Regions from separate parts of the Leptolyngbya sp. DQ-M1 genome, predicted to be linked through region 2. Evidence: riboswitches for the same ligand, from Rfam matches in the RefSeq annotation. Region 2 holds a riboswitch; the other holds the start of a gene.

Region 1 (9,973 bases), on a different contig from region 2:
CATTGGTGATTGCAGCGATCTTCGTATTCATTCGAGTATTCTCACGATTGTTAATCTATGAGGTACCTTTAGCGGTTGAGGAGAATGTCGATGCAACAACTTCTCTAAGTCGAAGTTGGAATCTAACCAAGGGTTCAGTCGGTCGAATTCAGTGGATTGTCATCGTCGCGTTTCTGCTGACGTTAATCGTCAATATACCAAGCCAAATTGCCGGGGCGGCAATGCCTACAGGCGACACTGTTGATCCAGGTGTGGCAGCGATCGCGCTCTTGCTGTTTGTCGTGGTGAGTTTGGCATCAAGTGCGCTGATCACACCGTTTTGGCAGGTGATTAAAGCTGTGATTTATTATGACTTACGATCGCGTAGAGAAGGCTTGGGCTTAGAGTTGCGTGATCGCGGCTAAATTGGGCATGGCTGAGACATTCCTCGAACTAATTGCACCGCTATGAGCTTGTTTAATCGCATCAAAATCCGAACTCCCGAAAGCGTCGAATTAGAGTTTACGCTGGCGGGAATTGGCAATCGCACGATCGCGCTCGTGGTGGATTATCTAATCTGGGGTGCGGTGCTGATTGGGGTGCTGATTTTTTGGGGTGTCTTGTCGTTTCAGCTTCAGCGATATTTTCCCACGCTTGACAATATTGAACTCTGGCTGACTGCGATCGCGATTCTGATTTCGTTTGCGGTGTACACGGGGTATTTTGTTTTTTTTGAAACCTTATGGCAGGGACAAACCCCAGGAAAGCGATACAGTAAGATTCGTGTGATTCGCGATGATGGGCAACCTGTGGGAGCCACGCAAGCGATTCTTCGGGCTTTGATCCGTCCGATCGACGACACTTTTTTTATCGGAATGCTGTTGATCATTCTGACTAAGCGCGAGAAACGATTGGGCGATTTGATTGCAGGAACATTGGTGATTCAAGAAGAACGCCCGATCGCGGCTTCCACGTTCGCCATCTCTACTGAAGCGGAATCCTTGGCAGATCAATTGCTGGCAACTCAAAATTTGAATGCACTCCTTCCCAATGATTTTGCAGTGATTCGGGAGTATTTGCAGCGACGATCGATGTTAGCTCCCGAAGCAAGGACTGATTTAAGTTTGAAACTAGCGCGACAGGCGAGAGACTTGATCGAAATGCAAGAGCTACCGTTTCAAATGACACCGGATCTGTTTTTAGAAGCGGTTTATCTGGCGTATCAAAAGCGCGACTGACTTTTGTGGTAAAGTTTGCACTCAAGTTTTGAGGGAGTTCCTGTGCGATCGATTTGTGTATTTTGTGGGTCGAGTATGGGGCAAAATCCCGACTACGAGAAAGCAGCAGTAGAGTTAGGGACTGCGATCGCCGATCGCGGTATCAATCTCGTTTACGGAGGTAGCCATCTAGGATTAATGGGCGCTGTTGCAGATGCCGCACTTGCCGCAGGAGGAGAAGTCTTCGGCATCATTCCAGGTTTTTTGGCATCTAAGGAACTCGCACATCAGGGATTGACCCGATTGGAAACGGTAGAGTCAATGCACGATCGCAAAGCCAGAATGGTAGAGCTTTCAGATGCGTTCATCGCGCTGCCGGGAGGTTACGGCACCCTAGAAGAGTTTTGCGAGGTGCTCACTTGGGCACAATTGGGCTTGCATCAGAAGCCGCAAGGATTGCTGAATGTTGCAGGGTACTACAATTCGCTGTTGCAGTTCTTTGATCAAGCGGTGGCAGAGAAGCTGGTGCGTCCGATTCATCGCGCTTTAGTGATTGAGGCAACAGAGCCAGAGGTGTTGCTTGATCGTTTGTCTGCCTACCAGCCGCAGACTGTGGATAAGTGGATTAAGCAAGAGGAAGTTTAGGGCGACCTGCGCCAATCGCGAAAAGCGCTGCACTCTATCATAAGCAATGCAGTTAAAGTTATTTCCTGCTCAGAATAATTTTGTGTATTACGTAATTCTACGAACTTCAACCGCCTCAAGAGAAGATTCATACAGAACTCAGTACGAACCGAGAGGGCGCTGTAAGTTGTATTACCTACCATGGGCACGTGTATTTCTCAATCTGAAAAAATGCAAACCCCGGAAAGCATCAATAATCTTGGCGTTCTCGATACCTTCAAAGAATTTCAAAGACACGTTCCGTTATCTGCTGAGACCTACAACTTCGAGGTTAGAGGACGAAGTAGTTTCAACGCAATCTTATCGAGTCTCGACGGCGATTCAAATCTCAAACTCACGAAGACTGGTAGCAATCTGGAAATCACCTCAAACAATCCAGGCAAGATTACCGATGGCATTACCCGCATTCTTGATCCAGGCACTTACACGCTAACCGTCTCGACCTCAGATGCAGGTAGCTACGATTTGTCGTTATTTGCTGAACCTGGCATCTCAAGCTCGATCGTTTGGCGCAACTCACTCGCCGATCAAACTGCTTTTTGGAATTTAGATCGAACTAGCTCAGTAGACGGTGCGTTTGTCAACAATGCCCCGCAACTCGGCAGCAATTCCGACTGGAAACTAATTGGCGCGGTGAACACACCAAACGACAGTGGCGATCGATCTTGGTGTGGCGCAATGGTGTAATGGTGTAACGGATGAAACAGCTACTTGGACAGCCGATGTAAACGACAATTTTATAGACGGCGGGTTCATCAAAGATGCGCCGCAACTCGGTAGCAACTCGAACTGGCAACTCATCGATGCCAACATCGTTAACGACGATTTGAGATTGCTGTGGCGTGATGCGGTAGGAGATCAGACCGCATATTGGACGATCAATGACAGTTTGGTTATAGCGGGCGGTGGCTTCTTTACTAACACGGCGGCCCTCGGCAGCAATTCGGATTGGAAGCTGCTTGATGAACTGATTCTGGAAGACAACACACAGTTAGTTTGGCGCAATGCAGCCAGCAGCGAAACGGCATACTGGACAGTCGATGCGAGTAGGTCTGTCGTGGATGGTGGATTCTTTGATGCACCCAAAGTGGGCGGAAAATGGGAACTGACAGAAGTTGCTCAAGTGGGCAATGATCCGCATTTCATCTGGCGCAACAGTGCGACCAACGAAATGGCAGCATGGTTCTTTAATGGCACAAAGTTTCTGTCTGGCACATTCATTGATGCACCCAAGGTAGGCAGTGAGTGGCAAATTGTTAGCGTGACTTCTCAGTATGCTGAACCAATGTTGATGCCGTTGGGTGGCGAGTCGATCGACACTGCGTTCAATATTGGTGTGCCGAGTAAAGATGCGAGCTTCACTGATTCGATTCTGCCTGGTAGCTCAAACTTCTATACTTTCACCGTCAATGAGCCACAAGCCCTTCTCTATAACTTAGAGGTTCCAGGTCTGGAGACGAAGGTGCTGAATGCGGAAGGCAAGGAGTTCATGCTTGAACCGTCTCAGCCGCTGGCTCCCAGCAAATACTATTTCCAAGTGACCAACACAAACCTGACAACCACAACGGCGAAGATCGATCTGTTTGCGAACATTGCGCCACAGTTCACCTTATCGAGTACAACCATTGGCACCTATGAGCAGTCGCAAGGCAGCGCTCCAGTGATCACTGGTACACCCTCGATCGCAGACCCCGATTCTACACAGTTAGCGCTTGTAAGGGTGAGCATTACAAATCTCAAGGATGGAGCCGATGAAAGGCTAACCTACGCTCAAGCAGGTTCCTTGATTGCCAGCACCTACAACGCCAGCACCGGAGTTCTCACCCTCTTTGGCGCTGGTTCATTTGCAGATTACGAAGCCGCACTGAAACGCATTTCATACAGCAATACCGCACTCAACCCGGACAAGAGCGATCGCGTCTTCTCGGTTGTGGTAGCTGACAGTTTCACAGACAGTGCAGCCGTGACCACGACGCTGAAGTTGTCATTTAACACGGCTCCTTCACTTGGTGCAGATGTATCTCTCGGTTCGATTCTGGAGAATGCGGTGACTGCTGGAGAAGCAATCTCCACCCTCTTGAGCAATCAGTTCAGCGATCCAGATACCAATTCCAGCTTGAAAGGCATTGCGATCGTCGGGAATACCGCTCCAAGCAGTCAAGGCGGTTGGCAGTATTCACCCGATGGCAGCAATTGGGCAGTTGTGGGTGGAGCATCCGAGACTAGCGCCCTGGTGCTGAGTGCGACGACGAAATTACGATTTGTGCCTGCCGCATTCTATAACGGCACCCCAGACAGCTTGACCATTCGGACGATCGATGACACCTACACCGGAAGCTTCTCCACAGCGACCACAACCTTCAGTGGCGGCTACATGGTAGGTAACATTGTGATGCCACCTATGCCAACTACGACTATTGCATTCGTTAGACAAGATGTGACCCGAAATGGTGGAACAAGCGCGATCGCAGGCACAACCAAATCGATCGGCACCACCGTCCTGTCCGTGAACCAAGCACCAACCTTCACGCTCGGGGAAAACCAATCGGTTGACGTGAGCGCAGGCACTCAAGCGGTGAATGGTTTCCTCACTAACGTCACCAAAGGGGCACCGAATGAGTCGAACGAAACCTTGACTTATGAGGTTACAGTCGATAATGCTGGATTGTTTACGACGAATGGACAGCCGACGATCGACCCGGAAACTGGAGCGCTCAGCTACACTCCGGCAGGAAAGGCAGGAACCGCAACGGTGACGGTCACGCTGAAGGACAATGGCGGCACGGCAAACGGCGGTAGTGACACCACTTCGAAGACGTTTACGATCGCGCTGAATGACCCAACACCAGAGCCAGAGACACTAATAGAGGTAGCGGTCGGCTCCTAAATTAGGTTCAAACAAGTAGGACAACCCCAGTCCTGCTCGTTTTTCTATATTCGGGTAGATGCTCTGAACCAGACGATCGCGCTAAATCTGCAACAGTTTTTTCGAGGAGGTAGCTGTGCGCCGATCGCTTAAATTTCTTGGAGTCCTGGTTGCGATGTCGATCGTTGCCGCTGACATTCCGAAAACTCACGCGGCAGATCAACCCAGTTCGGGATTGGCGATTCCTGCGGTTCCTTATGTTCCTACACCTGAAAATGTGGTGATGGGAATGTTAGAACTGGCAAAGGTGGGACGCGACGATATTGTTTACGATTTGGGTTCAGGCGATGGCAGATTAGTGATTACTGCGGCGCAAAAGTTCGGCGCAAAGCGAGGAGTCGGAATCGAAATTAATCCCGGTTTAGTCAACAAAAGTAATGAAAATGCCCGACAAGCGGGAGTCAGCGATCGCGTTCAATTCCTTCAGCAAGATCTATTTCGGGCAAATTTCCGCGATGCCACGGTTGTAACGCTGTATCTGCTCCCTCGAATTAATCTTGAACTGCGTCCGAAGCTCCTGAGCGAACTCAAACCCGGAAGCCGCGTTGTTTCTCATGCCTTCTCAATGGGAGATTGGCAACCCGACCAGCGAACCACCATCGACGATCGCACTGCCTATCTTTGGATTATTCCCGCCCAAGTCGAAGGCACGTGGACAGGAACACTTTCGACCCAATCGGGACAATCGATTCCTTACACCCTGCAAATGAAACAATCGTTTCAGAATGCAAGCGCAATGGCGCAAGTTGCAGGCACAACGATCAGCCTACCGAACATTAAATTAGCGGGCGATCGCTTGTCTTTTGAACATCGTCAAAAGATCAATGGGCAAGATGTCCGAGTCCGAGTGAATGCTCAAGTAGCGCAAGATACTTTGCAAGGAACGGCTGAAGTGTTAAGCGGCAATTCAACCGAAACCTTAAACATGACTGCGAAACGCACCTCAACCCAACAAGGCGGATAAATCGATCGCACCTGCAATGTTCGGTGTCGTGAGATTGCTAGTCACAATGCCCTGATCAAAGCTGATCGTGCCTTGTGTGTTTGCCAAACTTGAGCCGAAATCTTGAGCGAGTTGTGGGAGGTTTAGTGTAGTTCTCACTGTGCCTAAACCTCCTGTTGTGTCGATCGTCGCAATGCCATTGTTAAACGTCACCGTTCCAGAACCATTCAAGGCATCTGTCACTGCTTCAGTTACAAGGGCTGATAGATCAAAGTTTGTTGCTAACGTCCCAAATGGGGTCGGAATGTTCAAAGTTGCTTGTCCATTGTTGAACACTACAGTTCCACTGATGGCATTAATCGGAATTGCAATGTCTTCATCTTGAATTTGCGGCTGTAAATCCAGAATCACCAAGCCATCATCGAAATTTACAACCCCTGGAATACTGCCAGCATTAAACTTAACTTGTTCTTCTAAGTCGATCGATGAGAAATAGTTTCTGATCGGCGTACTTAGATTTGTCACTAATGCGCCGTTACCAAACTCGATCGTGCCATTCGCCAAAGATGGCACATCAATCACCAACCGACCATCCGAAAATGGAATACTCCCCGAAATACTTTTAACCGCATTCTCTACAAAATTGCTTACTGTTTCAGCAAATGCGATCGTTCCGATGAAGCCCCCGATCGCGGTTGTGAGATTGCTAGTTACGCTGCCCTGATCAAAGCTAAGTGTTCCTTGAAGCTGCTCAAGTGCGCTAGAAAAGTCATTCGCGACTGGTGCGATCTCAATAATATTGCTTCTCTCTCCCGTCGGAGTATTAACGTCGATCTCGAGTTGCCCGCTGTTAAAGCTCAGTGTTCCACTAGACTGTCTCAGCGTTGGGAGGCTCAGAGGAGCGATCGTAGATGGTTTAAGGGTTGGCAGTGTTGTTAGGGTAGATGTCTCAAACATAGGAGTCTTATGCGCAGTGCTTGTACCTTATCAAGCCAACCGCACCGGAATTTACGCCCTTGGAGGTAAATCGTAAGAGCCAAAAATATGGAATTGCGTGAATCAAAATCAGAGTTTTTTAATTGCATAGTGATACAGTAAGGCACGGATAAAAGTTGGTTCGATCTGAGGATCAGTCGATCGAGGAAACGGGGAAAGAGCAGTGCAAATCTGCCGCTGTCCCGCAACTGTGAAGAGAATTATCTCCAGTCAGAATGCCCGCCAGCTTTTTCGTTCTCAAAGTTCTGCGAGGTACAGAATGAAGACTAAAAAATGGATGAGCCTTGCTGCAATGGCAGGGCTAAGTTTGTATCTAGTGATCGGTGCCGCCGCTCCTGCACAGGCAATGCACATTGCAGAAGGATTTTTACCTGTTCAGTGGGCGGCTTTGTGGTGGGCAATTTCGCTGCCGTTCTTCTTAATCGGATTACGATCGCTCACCCGTATCACCCGCCAAACTCCAGAATTGAAGTTGCTTTTAGCGCTGGCAGGAGCATTCGCGTTTGTTCTATCTGCACTTAAGATTCCATCTGTCACCGGAAGTTGTTCACATCCGACCGGAACCGGACTCGGCGCAATTTTGTTTGGCCCTTCGGTGATGACCGTACTCGGTGGATTGGTGCTGCTGTTTCAGGCAGTCTTGTTGGCACACGGAGGAATCACAACCCTCGGAGCAAATTTGTTTTCGATGGCGATCGTTGGCCCTTTCATTGCTTATGCGGTCTATCATCTGATTTTAAAGACAGGTCATCAAAAAGCAGCGATTTTCCTTGCTTCCGCTTTAGAGAATTTACTTACGTATGTCACAACTTCCTTTCAACTGGCATTAGCATTTCCCGCCGCATCCGGTGGCGTTTGGGCAGCATTTCTCAAGTTTGCCGGAATTTTTGCCTTCACGCAGATTCCATTAGCCATTAGCGAAGGACTGTTAACGGTATTAGTTTGGAACTGGCTACAAACCTACAACCGCAGTGAATTAGAAACCTTAAACCTGATTAAGCAATGAAACGCTCTTTAGCTCGACAAAATTGGTTACTTGCGATCGCCGTTGTCAGTCTCGCAGCTTTCCCGTTAGTGTTTGTCCGGGGTGAGTTTAGCGGTTCAGACGGTCAAGCAGAAGCCGCGATTCAAAACAGTCATCCCACTTACCAACCCTGGCTTAAGCCTTTATTCGAGCCTGCAAGCCCCGAAATTGAAAGCCTCCTATTTGCGACTCAAGCTGCGATCGGAGCAGGCGTGATTGGCTATGTAATCGGATTGTACAAAGGTCGATCGCACCGAGACAAATAGGCGGTTTCCAGCGCGATCGCTCATCTTCCGGCGATCTCACTGTCCCTCATTCGTGATCTTGCTCAATCCTCGCAATTCCGGTTTTCGGATAGTACCGCGCTAAAATTTGCCGATAGGTATGTCCGTTTTCTGCGAGTTCCAATGCACCAAGCTGGCTCATTCCTCGACCGCGAAACGCCTCCGCAACAATGTCATCTGAGGCAGCATACAGCGACTCGACAATCCCGCCCCTGTAGCTAATGAATTCACCCGCAGTCTGATCCACGGCTTGATTCGTGCGTTCTGATTCCCGCGATATTCCGCTATAGACCTGAAAATACTCGTCCGACCCCATGTGATAGAGCGGTTGCGCCCGTCGAAAATAATAAGTCAGCGCATACGATCGTGCTGCAACCGCCTGCGCTTTCAGGGCTTCTTTGTTCCAACTCGGCGACACTTCGCTTGCCACCACACTGTAAAGATAGTGGCGCAGATCAATATAGTTCACGACCCAAATTCGCCCACCCTGCGCTGCTAACAAAAAGCGCCCTCGATACGGCTTGTCACCCAAATACAGCACTCCATTCGGTGCAGGCTGAATCATTACCATTCCCGGCAACTGCCCATTGCCAAAATTGATCTGGTCGCCTGCTGCCTGAATGGTATAAGGATTTCCTGCCGCAAGCTGACTTAGCGATCGACCCTCTGCACCTGAAATTGTCGCCCCTTGAGAGGCAGTAATCGAAATCGTGGGCTGCCCCATTGCGATCGCTACTTGCATCTCAATCAGCGAATCTACGGTTCCTACGGATGCGACAAATGCGGCTTTCGATCGCTCATTAATTGCAGCTTGCTCTTTTGTATATTTTTTCGGATCGATTGGCGTTAAGGTCGGTTTCGGAGTCGGAGGCTTAGGGTTTAGTTGCGGTAGGGGAGAAGAGAGCGCAAATGACGTAGGACTAGGAGAGGCAGCAGGCAGAGACGGTACAGATTTTGCCTCGGTTTGAGTGTGTTGATTTAAGTACAGTCCAGTAAGGGGAATCACTGCCAGCAACGGTGCCAATAGCCAAGGACGGTGTTTCAGCCACTCTAAAATTGATTTATGCCACATAGCCGCAAGTTTGGGAATTCAGCACGATAAAAGTCGAACAGAATCTCTACCTTAACCTTTATACACTGCTGAATTCCCAAATCCGCTTACCAACCCTTGCTTGCTTTTTCTAAAACGTACATGGCAACCGATTGAATTTGATCATCTTTCAGGCGACTTTAAATGCAGGCATCGCGCCTTTGCCATTGGTGACTTGAGCCACGATCTCCTCGATCGTATCCTTGCCGTTTGCGGTCAGGGCAGCCTGCTTGAGCGTCTTGGACGGGTTGATTGCATTACCGCCACCTGCCTGGCAAGCACAGTTTGCAGCAAATACCTTCGCTCCTGTCGCAACACCTGCTGCTAAAGCAGGCTGGTTCAGCAATGCCCCCAGAAGCAAGATTGAAAGCGCGATCGTAGCTATAGCAATCCTAAATGAATGATAAATGAGGCTTTGTCGCTCCGTTTCAGTATGCTTCTGCCCCCTAAATCCCCCAAAATGGGGGATTTAGGGGGCGCAATCAACTACGCATCTCACAAATGACTTAGGATTGCCATAGCAGTGTTCTCATCATTTGAATTATCTTTTTCATCGTTCATTTCACAAGCGTCAACAAGTGAGCCATTTCACTCCTACTCATGCTGTCGCCAGAAATTTCTTCCGTTAAAAGACGAATTATAAAATATTTCAAATCCGTAATTTAACTTAGCAGTTAGCAGAATTTTAGAAACAAACGTCGCGCCGCGTTTTTATTACCCTGATGCCGAAAGCAGCGTATTCAATCCCCAGCGCCTTTCTCGCTCACAAATCCTTTGACTGGGTAGGGCTTGCGATCGCAGCAATTGATTTAGTTCTAAACAAACAAAGG
Region 2 (9,973 bases):
ACTGTTTAGCCTCTGCTCCACGCAATGCTAGGCTTTCAACCCCACCTATTAAAATCAATCGCGCTTGAGATTGCTGCTGCACTACGATCTGAAAAGCCTTGAGCAATGTTTCCAAACCTTTCACCGGATGCAAAAATCCGAAGAACGCGATCGCAGTCACATCCTCAGACCAACCACAGTTCTCTAATAGCTTTTGTCTTGCAGTCTTACACGCAGTCACATCAATATTTGCACCGATTGGAATTCGATGTACTTTTGCATCGGGGAGACGATCGACAATTACTTTTTCAGCCTCAGCATTCGTTGTGATAATTGCAGCACTTTGAGTTAGCAAAAAACCATCTTCACGATCCCACCATTGCTGCTGTTGACCCCACTGTTTCAAGCTCTCTAACAGTGCAGATGGAATCCATTTCGGCTGCCATTCCCACCAGCCATATTCGTGGGCAGTGGTGATGATCGGTTTATGCCATCCTGTAGCCCGAAGTACGATCGGTAACAGAAAGATGGCTCGATCGAATCCATAAGTCCCTGCTGCGTGTTGAATGTGCAAGAGATCCGCCTGCGTTTGATGAACCGCTTGCACCAGTGCAGGTAGATTCTGTAAATTCCAGTCCTCTACAACGCCTAAGACGCTTGGATCGTTGGCAAGTTTAGCGGCTTCAGTTGTCGTTAAAACAATAGTATTGATCGACAGTTCTGATCGCAGTCGTGCCGTATAGTGAGCCACCCCACAGCGATCGGGTAAATAAGTTCCAGCAATCAAAGCAACTTTAGGCATTTCCAATATCACGAACATCCTAGTTAGCGATATTAAATTTGCTACTTCAGATAAAGCGCAACTACTTTACGGCATAGCCACTAGATCGAGGCTTGAATACAATCCCCGTCGCAATACTTGATCGCGGCAATAGTTTTAGTTTAGCGACGATCGACTTTCACCTAGTTTTAATGTTCAAACTGTTGTTCCTCGTTACACTTAAGCGTATGTGTTACTGATATTTCGATGATGTTTCGCCTCTTTTTGCTTGCGGCTCTCAGCTTGGTAACGATCGAAGCTTGCACGGCTCCTCCGAGAATTGCAATCGCACAACGCGCTATCGCTGTCACACCCACTCCACTTGCGATCGAAAATCAGTTTGATAGCGCAAGTGACTTCGCTGAAGGTGCAGCGTTAGTGCAGTTCGGACGAGAATTTCGCTACATCGATCACGCTGGGAGATTAACCGTTACGCCAAAAATCGAGCTTGAAGCCTACGCACCGTTTTCTGAAGGATTAGCGATCGTCAAACTCGGCGGTTTATTTGGTTATTTGAATCGGCAGGGTGAGTTCGCGATCGAGCCAAAATTTGAGCAGGTGTCAAAATTTCAAGAAGGACTGGCTGCCATTCGCGTCGATCGACGCTACGGATTTATTAAGCCTACAGGTGAGGTAGTGATCCCGCCGAAATTTGAACTGACCTCCGGATTCTCTCAAGGACTCGCAGCCGTAAAATTGGGCGCAAAATATGGCTACATTGACCCAACTGGACAGATCAAAATTGAGCCAAAATTCGATGATGCTTGGCGATTTTCTGGGGGATTAGCGGCGGCTCGAATCGGTCAAAAATGGGGCTACATCAACCAAAACGGTCAATTTGTCGCCCAACCTCAATTTGATGGCGCGTTTAATCTTTCCGATGCAATGGGGCGCGTCCGAGTTGGTGAGCGTTGGGGATATGTCGATTCCAGGGGAAAAGTTGCGATCGCACCTCAGTATTCATTCGCCTCTGATTTCTCTAACGGTTTAGCCTTAGCTCAAAGCAATCAAAAATGGGGCTACATTGATAAATTCGGCAAATTTGTAATCGAGCCAAAATACGAATTTGCTGCAAGCTTTCAAGAAGGATTTGCCCCCGTCAAAATTGGGGACAAGTGGGGCTACATCAACCCAACCGGAAAGATTGCGATCGCGCCTCAGTTTGAAGAGGCAGGCGCATTTCACGAAGGATTAGCGCGAGTCAAACTTAACGATAAATGGGGCTATATCCCTAAGCCCTGAGAAAGACGGCGAATCTATCAGCAGACGAATAGGACATAACCAGATGCCCCATTAGAGTAAAGACGAATGCAATGTGGGAAAGCACCTGTGGATGTTTATATTCTTGATTTATTAGTCATCGGCTTACTGCTACTAATGGTAACGCTGGGAGCAGGATGGATCGCCCGCTTACCGCTCTCTTATGCACTAATTTATCTACTTGTTGGTATCATTTTAAGCCCGTATGGTTTTAATCTGGTTCAGGCTCGCCCAGACGCAAATTTTTTAGAGCGAGTGACGGAAATAGTTGTCTTGATTTCGCTCTTTAGCTGCGGACTCAAAATGAATCGTCCAATGCAATTTTGGGCTTGGCGATCGACCACGCGATTAATCGGTTTATTAATGCCGATCACGATTTTTTCAATTGCTGCGATCGCGCATTTTATTCTCAAATTAGACTGGGGATTAGCCATTCTTTTAGGTGCAATTCTTGCCCCGACTGACCCGGTTCTCGCCGCAGAAGTACAGCTCGAAGACCCCCACGATCGCGATGAATTGAGATTTGGTATCACTTCCGAAGGTGGATTAAATGATGCGCTGGCATTTCCGTTTGTCTACTTTGGTATTCACTCGATCGAAAAAGGCAATTGGCGCAGTTGGTTTCGAGAATGGCTCATGATCGATGTGGTGTGGGCAATTTTTGCCGGATTAGCGGCTGGTTTTTTGGTCGCAAAAGCGATCAAATGGATTGATAAAAAACTCGAACGCTTTCGGACTCCCGATGATTTGATGGAAGATTTCGTCGCTCTCAGCGCCATTCTCATCACCTATGCCGTGACTGAGTTAATCAACGGATATGGCTTTTTAGCAGTCTTTATTGCAGGAATCGCCATGCGAAGACGACGGAATACCGAGTACACAAAAAATCAACTCCACTTCATCGAACGGTTAGAAAAACTATCAGAAATCGGAACCATTCTCCTGCTCGGCTCGATGCTGCGATTCCAACCGATGCTGAAATATGCGGGCGATGCGTTTCTAATTGCCTTTAGCTTAATCTTTGTGATTCGCCCATTAGGAACTTGGATTAGCACGATCGGCTTAAAGGCTCATCCCGCAACGCGCTGGCTTTATGGCTGGTTCGGAATTCGCGGAGTCGGCTCGATTTACTATCTCGCCTACACGTTCGGTCATGGACTGAAGGGTGAAACGGGTGAACAAATCGCCTGGATTACCTTTTGGACGATCGTCATTTCCGTCCTGCTGCATGGCGTAACTTCAACCCCCCTAATGCGCTGGTACGAGCGTAATGTCGAACACAACCCAACTTTAGAGCAACATCCCGCCCAGCACGAAGCTTAATCGGGACACGCTCTGTTGCATCTTGTTACGAACTACTTCCCGAAATGTGCATTTTCGTTCACATTGAGGAACGATACCCTGAGATAAGGAGTTTTCACACAATGTCTTTATCCGATACTCAAGTTCTGGTTGCACTGGTCGTGGCTCTCATTCCGGGAGTCCTCGCATTTCGGTTAGCCACTGAACTGTATAAGTAGGTTCCGAATCAGTAGGTTCCGACCAAAGCAAGAAACTCGCCTTGATGGTGAACAGGCAAATCGTTAAAAGAAAACTGTCAATTCAGTGCTCATTTTTCGATTCAGCTAGTAAACTATCTAGGCGAGTTTCCTGCCTAAATGGGTTCTTTCCAAGCAGGTAGGCGAACATATCGCGATCGAAAAGCACAAAAAAGCGCCATTCAAGACTGCGAAAAAATTCAAAGCTTTTCTCTCAGTTTTCAGTTCTTTTTTGTTGTAACTGTGCTTAGTTCACTCGTACTTCTTGATTTTGGGTGCCAGATTTGTAATCTTGAATAAGCTCTACTGATAATCAAATTTTGAAAGTCAATCCTTTGATGAATTAAAGTTTGATATTCTTCCCGTTGAATCGGTGAGAAATTTTGGTCAGTCTCTTATCCAAGAACATCGAACTCAGTTAAGTTACAGGGATTCACGTTAAAAGTGAAACCTAAGCGTGAATACTTCTGGATGAAAGTTTTTTGTGCTTGAGTGACTTTCTTTTGCTATCTGCTATCACACGTTAACGAACCCATGAATGCACTTCCTCTTCCACAGCCGCCTGAATCTCCCAAGCCTCGCCGCTCTCGACAGTCTGCACGTCGCGCCCGTCCGCAGCCTGTGCAGTCAGCCAGCAGACATCGTATTTTAGCGGCTGAAGCGATCGCGAAACTGGGTGTAAATGCTGTCATTTCTAGCGCCGCGATCGCGGCATTGGTGCAGCTTATTCCTCAGAGCATCAGCCAGCAGACAAAACTCAAAGAAATTCAAGCGGAAGTCCAGATCGCTGAGACGCGAGTGACTCGCTTGAAAGCAGACTTTAACCGCTATTTCGATCCGCAGCAGGCAACCGCGATCGTTCAGGAGCAAACGAATCGTGCAGACCCGAATCAGCGCTTGATTGTGTTAGATGGTGCAGAGTCCCCCAAGCAAGCGGCTCCCGCTCAAAATCCTTAGCGATTCGCAACTCTGAAGCCCCAACAGAATTCGATTGAATGTCGAGGTCAGCTTGATTTCGACGCTTTTGCATGAAAAAATCGCATCCTCATATCAAGGATGCGATGCCCGATTTTGCTTAACGCTTTGCTTAACGCCTAGAGCGAAGAAGCCGTAACTTCCGACTCTGAAAGCATTGCCCCAGACTCAATGACACAAGGAAAGGCGCTGGTAAATGAGTTTCCGCCAGCGCTGGTCGTGCTGCGCGATCGGGCAAATGCTACTTCAGGATGCCAGGGGGCGACTTCCCATTCTGGTTCAAAAATTGGAGTTGCCAGAGAACAAGATTTCCAGGTACTTTGAACGGCGACATTGAGTTGATTACAGTGTCCACCGCGCCGTCCTTCAGGAGAATAGAATCGACAGTGGCGACAGATTGAGGTCAAGGCATCGTTATTGTTCATGTTCTCGGACAGGTTAGAGTGCGAATGTGAAACAGCAGGACTACTTCTTATGAAGTATTTTGGTTTGTTACTGAGTGAAATCAATTAAGAAATATTGAGTAAGTTGCCTATACTCAATACCGATTAGAACGATTAACCGGGGTTCACAACTACTGTGTTTCTGATTCTTATTGTTAAGCAGGTTCGCAGGAATGTGTGTTTATAAAAACCTTGAAAATCGTTGCTATATCTCGCTTCTAGCAATCAATTGCGAAAATGGAGTTTCATATTGATTTTAGATTTCGGGGATCGCTTTAAACCGTGAAAAATAATTGTTTAGAGCTGTACAAAGGCGAACTAGAAGTGCAAAAACGGGATGGGGATCAGAGAGAAACACATAGCAAACTCACTTATTACAAATCAGGCTTTTTGAAGGTGACGAAACAAGAAACCTGTTTTTAGCGTCACTTTTTGATTGCGCCCTACAATAAGTATCCCCAGCAGAATCGCTGTACTCCTCTAGCAAGAGTTAGAAATCGGGATCGCTGAGTAGAGAGTTTACAAATGAACGCAACTATGAATTGAAAAACAACGATCGCGATCGCTACAATCTGTAAAAACTTCTAAATTTGTCAATTTTCAGTTTTCTTAAGAAAGAGGTAACGATCGGAATGCGAGTGAATTGAGTGTGATATGCTGCATTGGCTTAGGATTGGGAAAGTCCGGTCAGATTCCGGCACTGTGGCGCAACTGTGATGAACAAGGGTTCGAGTCAGAATGCCAGTCTTGAGCAGTCTGTTTAATTCTCTGCGACCCACGGAGAAGGGGCATATTCATGAGTTGGTTGGCTGCATCAAATCCCTGTCCAGGCTTGTTTTATGGCACCGCTGCTCAAGACGGAACGTTGATTCGGATTCGCGTTCCGGGCGGTTGTATAAGTCGTGATCAAGCAATTGCGATCGTCGAAATTGCCGATCGCTGGCAGACTTCCAGGGTTCAAGTGACAAACCGCGCGAATCTTCAGTTTCGAGCGCTGCGATCGATTCCAAGTCCCGAAGTGTTTAGCACGCTGCAATCGGTCGGACTTGCATCTCAGAATCCACACCTGGATCACCTCAGAAATATCATGGCAAGCCCAACGGCAGGAATTGATCCAGCAGAGTTAATCGATGTGCGATCGCTAGTTCAGGCAATTGATACTGATCTTCAGAACACGCCTGAATTGATCGGACTGCCGCCTAAATTTAGTATTGGAATTGATGGCGGTGGAGCGATCGGGATTGGGGCGAGATCCGAATCAGTTTGGCAGCATCGGTACAATGAGATTCAGCTTTCTGCGGTGACGTGCGATCGGTTTAAGTTGACGCTGGGGAGCAATCGGCGATTCTATGAGACAGGTGTGCTAATCAAAAAGTCAGATTGTGTGGCAGCGATCGCAGCGCTGACGCAAACGTATCTCGCCTATGTGCAGCAGTCCCAAAGTCAGAAAAAGCCGCGTCTGCGTGATTTATTAAAAGATTGGGGGATTGAATCGTATCTTGAGCGCGTTCCGTTTCAGTTTGAGCGTGATTCAGATGCTTCGATTTCGCCTGCTCGAACACGAACAGAGCTAACGCAGTATTTAGGCATTCAACCGCAGCGCCAACCCGGACGGGCTTATATTGGAATTGCGCTCAGACTGGGGTGGATGACGATCGCTCAGCTTCGAGGCTTGATTCAACTGGCGGAAACTTACGGTTCTGGAGAATTGCGGCTCACCCCCTGGCAGTCTATTTTGCTTCCCGACGTGGCGATCGACCAGACAGCAACGGTGCTCGACGCGATCGCAGCGCTTGAGCTTTCCACCGATTTGAGCAATTCTACAGTGGTTGCCTGTGCTGGAAAACCAGGCTGTGCAGCCTCAGAAACTCACACTCAAGCCCACGCATTAACCTTGATCAACCAATTAAACCATCCTGTTAACATTCATGTTACTGGCTGCCCAAAACGATGCGCTCAACCCAGCCCCGCAGAATTCACGCTGCTGGGAACAACTGTGCAAGGCTCTGAAGCTTATGCTTTGTTTGCAGGCGATCGACCCCTCAGCGATCGTCCGATTCTCGCAAGTGAACTTTCGACGATCGTAGAGTTAATTAACACGCTACATGATTGATTACATTCGTAACGGTGACGATATCTACCGCAAATCCTTTGCCATTATTCGCGCAGAAGCTCGACTCGATCGCTTACCTGCTGATCTGGCTCATGTCGCAGTCCGGTTAATTCATGCTTGCGGGATGACTGATTTGGCTGAAGATATCGAGGCTTCTCCGGATGCAGTGGAAGTGGGGCGATCGGCGCTTGCGATCGGTGCTCCGATTCTGTGTGATGCTCAGATGGTGGCAAATGGCGTGACCCGCAAACGCTTACCTGTAGATAATCAGGTAGTCTGTACGCTCAATGATTTGATGGTTCCAGAACTTGCACGATCGATCAACAACACGCGATCGGCTGCCGCTTTGGAACTTTGGAAACCCATATTAGGCGGAGCAGTCGTAGCGATCGGCAATGCTCCGACAGCGTTGTTTCGGTTGCTGGAGTTGTTAGACGAAGGTGCGCCAAAGCCCGCGCTGATTTTAGGGTTTCCGGTGGGATTTGTCGGAGCCGCAGAATCAAAAGCGGAACTCGCGGCAAATAGTCGGGGTGTTCCTTTTATCACGCTGCACGGGCGGCGGGGTGGAAGCGCGATCGCAGCGGCAGCGGTAAATGCTTTAGCAAAACAAGAGGAGATATAAATATGACAGGTCGGCTTTATGGCATTGGCATTGGCCCTGGAGATCCAGAACTACTCACAATGAAAGCGTTTCGGGTGCTGCGATCGTCCTCCGTCGTGGCTTATCCGATGTCGGATAGTGGGCGCAAATTGGCACGATCGATCGTGGCGGAATATCTCCGACCCGAACAAATCGAAGTGCCGATGTATTTTCCGTTTAAGCTCGAAGAATCAGCACAGCCTTACTACGATAAAGCCGCAGAAACGCTGGCAGAACATTTAGAAGCAGGGCGTGATGTGGCGGTGCTGTGTGAAGGTGATCCATTCTTTTTTGGATCGTTTATGTATCTGTACAATCGCTTGTCCGATCGATTTCAAACTGAGGTGATTCCGGGTGTGTCTTGTGTGATGGCAAGCCCAGCGATTTTAGGAACGCCTTTAACTTACCGCAATGATGTGTTTATGGTGGTCTCGGCCATTCTTCCTGAAGAAGAGTTAGCATCGCGGTTATCAGTCGCTGATGCTGCTGCAATCATCAAACTGGGTAAGCACTTCAATAAAGTTGTCAGTGTGCTGAAGCAGTTGGGACTGTACGATCGTGCCAAATACATTGAACGTGCAACCATGCCCGATCAGCGCGTTGTGCCGATTGATCAAATGAATCCGGCTGAAGTTCCTTATTTCTCAATGATTGTAATTCCGAGTCAATGGCAGCCTTAACTTCTTCTACGATCGCAGTAATTGTCTTGAGTCAAGCCAGTATTCCGATCGCTCGTCAGATTGTGAATACTTTCCCGAATGCAACTTTGTACGGCTTAGAACATCGGACTCATGGAGCCGATCGCGCCTTTACTCAGTTCGGGGAAACCGTGCGCGAATTGTTCAGTCAAGGGACTGCGATCGTGGGAATTTGTGCTGCGGGAATCTTGATTCGCACCGTTGCACCTCTGTTAAACAATAAATGGCAAGAACCACCTGTGCTTGCGATCGCAGAAGATGGTAGCGCAGTGGTTCCCTTACTGGGTGGCTTGCAGGGCGTGAATGATCTAGCGCGTCAAATTGCTGCAATTTTTGAAGTTGCGCCCGCAATCACCACGAGCGGAGACATTCGATTTCGCACGGCATTGCTCGCTCCACCCAAGGAATATCGCTTGCTCAATCCTGATGATGCAAAAACTTTTCTAGCGGATTTACTCGCAGGAGCGACCGTTAAGATTGAGGGCGATGCGCCTTGGCTGGTGGAGAGTCAGCTACCGATCGCGCCTGATGCCCGATTAACCATCAAAATTACAGAACAAGGGGACGGCTCCGCTGAGCCGAAGGGCAGCGCAGGTCGCGCAGATTGTTTGGTTTATCAGCGAACTTCAATCAAACGGCTTGCCATTGTTGGCACAGGTCCCGGCTCAGCCGAGTGGATGTCTCCTCAAGTTAAAGAAGTGCTGCGATCGGCAACTGATTGGATCGGTTATCAAACCTATTTGAACTTGGTCGAACCGCTCCGCACAACACAGCGCCTTCATGTCTTTGATAACCGTGAAGAGCTAGAGCGAGCAGCACTGGCGCTAGATTTGGCAGCAGAGGGGCGATCGGTTGTGATGGTGTCATCCGGCGATCCGGGCATTTATGCGATGGCGGCAGCAGTGTTTGAGGTTCTAGAGCGCGACCAGAAACCGGACTGGAGCGCGATCGACCTTCAAGTTTGCCCCGGAATTTCGGCGATGCAAGCGGCAGCCGCTCAAGTGGGCGCACCGTTGGGACATGATTTCTGTGCGATTTCGCTCTCAGACATTCTCAAACCTTGGGAAACGATCGCTGATCGCATCGCTGCCGCCGCTCAAGCAGACTTTGCGATCGCCTTTTACAATCCCGTTTCTAAAACGCGTACTTGGCAGCTTGACAAAGCGAAAGCTTTATTGCTGAACTCTCGATCGCCTGATACTCCGATAGTTCTTGCTCGAAATCTCGGTAGACCCGGACAACAAACTCAGGTAAAAAAACTGGGAGATTTAGCGATCGACGATGCCGATATGAGAACCGTGATTTTGATTGGATCAAGCAAGACGCGAGTGATCGATCGTGCAGACGGCGGCGTTTGGGTCTATACTCCACGTCGTTATGATTGATCTGTTAGACAGTCTTGATATTGACTTGCGGAAACGGATGCGAGTGAAGCAGTGCTACTTCAGCAGGAGATATGCGATCGCTAACCTTGTCATTCTTCGATTTAACGCCGTTGCATTCACGC

What was found. Region 2 has a riboswitch for cobalamin ahead of cobG (precorrin-3B synthase). Riboswitches for the same ligand answer to the same signal wherever they lie in the genome.
Region 1: it holds a riboswitch for cobalamin, as region 2 does, so the genes downstream of both, NC981_RS05390 (energy-coupling factor ABC transporter permease) here and cobG (precorrin-3B synthase) in region 2, are expected to answer to the same signal.

The regions. Positions count from the first base shown of each region.
Region 1 is NZ_JAMPLJ010000001.1:1,108,021-1,117,993, forward strand. It holds gene NC981_RS05355 (DUF975 domain-containing protein) at 1-404, shown strand, start outside; gene NC981_RS05360 (RDD family protein) at 447-1,217, shown strand; gene NC981_RS05365 (TIGR00730 family Rossman fold protein) at 1,260-1,841, shown strand; gene NC981_RS05370 (hypothetical protein) at 2,052-2,567, shown strand; gene NC981_RS05375 (Ig-like domain-containing protein) at 2,533-4,767, shown strand; partial or broken gene NC981_RS05380 (class I SAM-dependent methyltransferase) at 4,997-5,449, shown strand; gene NC981_RS05385 (hypothetical protein) at 5,750-6,706, opposite strand; cobalamin riboswitch at 6,846-6,987, shown strand; gene NC981_RS05390 (energy-coupling factor ABC transporter permease) at 7,005-7,751, shown strand; gene NC981_RS05395 (energy-coupling factor ABC transporter substrate-binding protein) at 7,748-8,035, shown strand; gene NC981_RS05400 (SpoIID/LytB domain-containing protein) at 8,082-9,125, opposite strand; partial or broken gene NC981_RS05405 (c-type cytochrome) at 9,212-9,534, opposite strand.
Region 2 is NZ_JAMPLJ010000003.1:288,631-298,603, reverse strand. It holds gene NC981_RS11220 (glycosyltransferase) at 1-781, opposite strand, end outside; gene NC981_RS11215 (WG repeat-containing protein) at 1,007-2,041, shown strand; gene NC981_RS11210 (sodium:proton antiporter) at 2,108-3,382, shown strand; gene psaM (photosystem I reaction center subunit XII) at 3,484-3,579, shown strand; gene NC981_RS11200 (hypothetical protein) at 4,132-4,554, shown strand; gene NC981_RS11195 (hypothetical protein) at 4,692-4,997, opposite strand; cobalamin riboswitch at 5,649-5,780, shown strand; gene cobG (precorrin-3B synthase) at 5,812-7,128, shown strand; gene NC981_RS11185 (precorrin-8X methylmutase) at 7,121-7,750, shown strand; gene NC981_RS11180 (precorrin-2 C(20)-methyltransferase) at 7,753-8,448, shown strand; gene cobJ (precorrin-3B C(17)-methyltransferase) at 8,436-9,851, shown strand.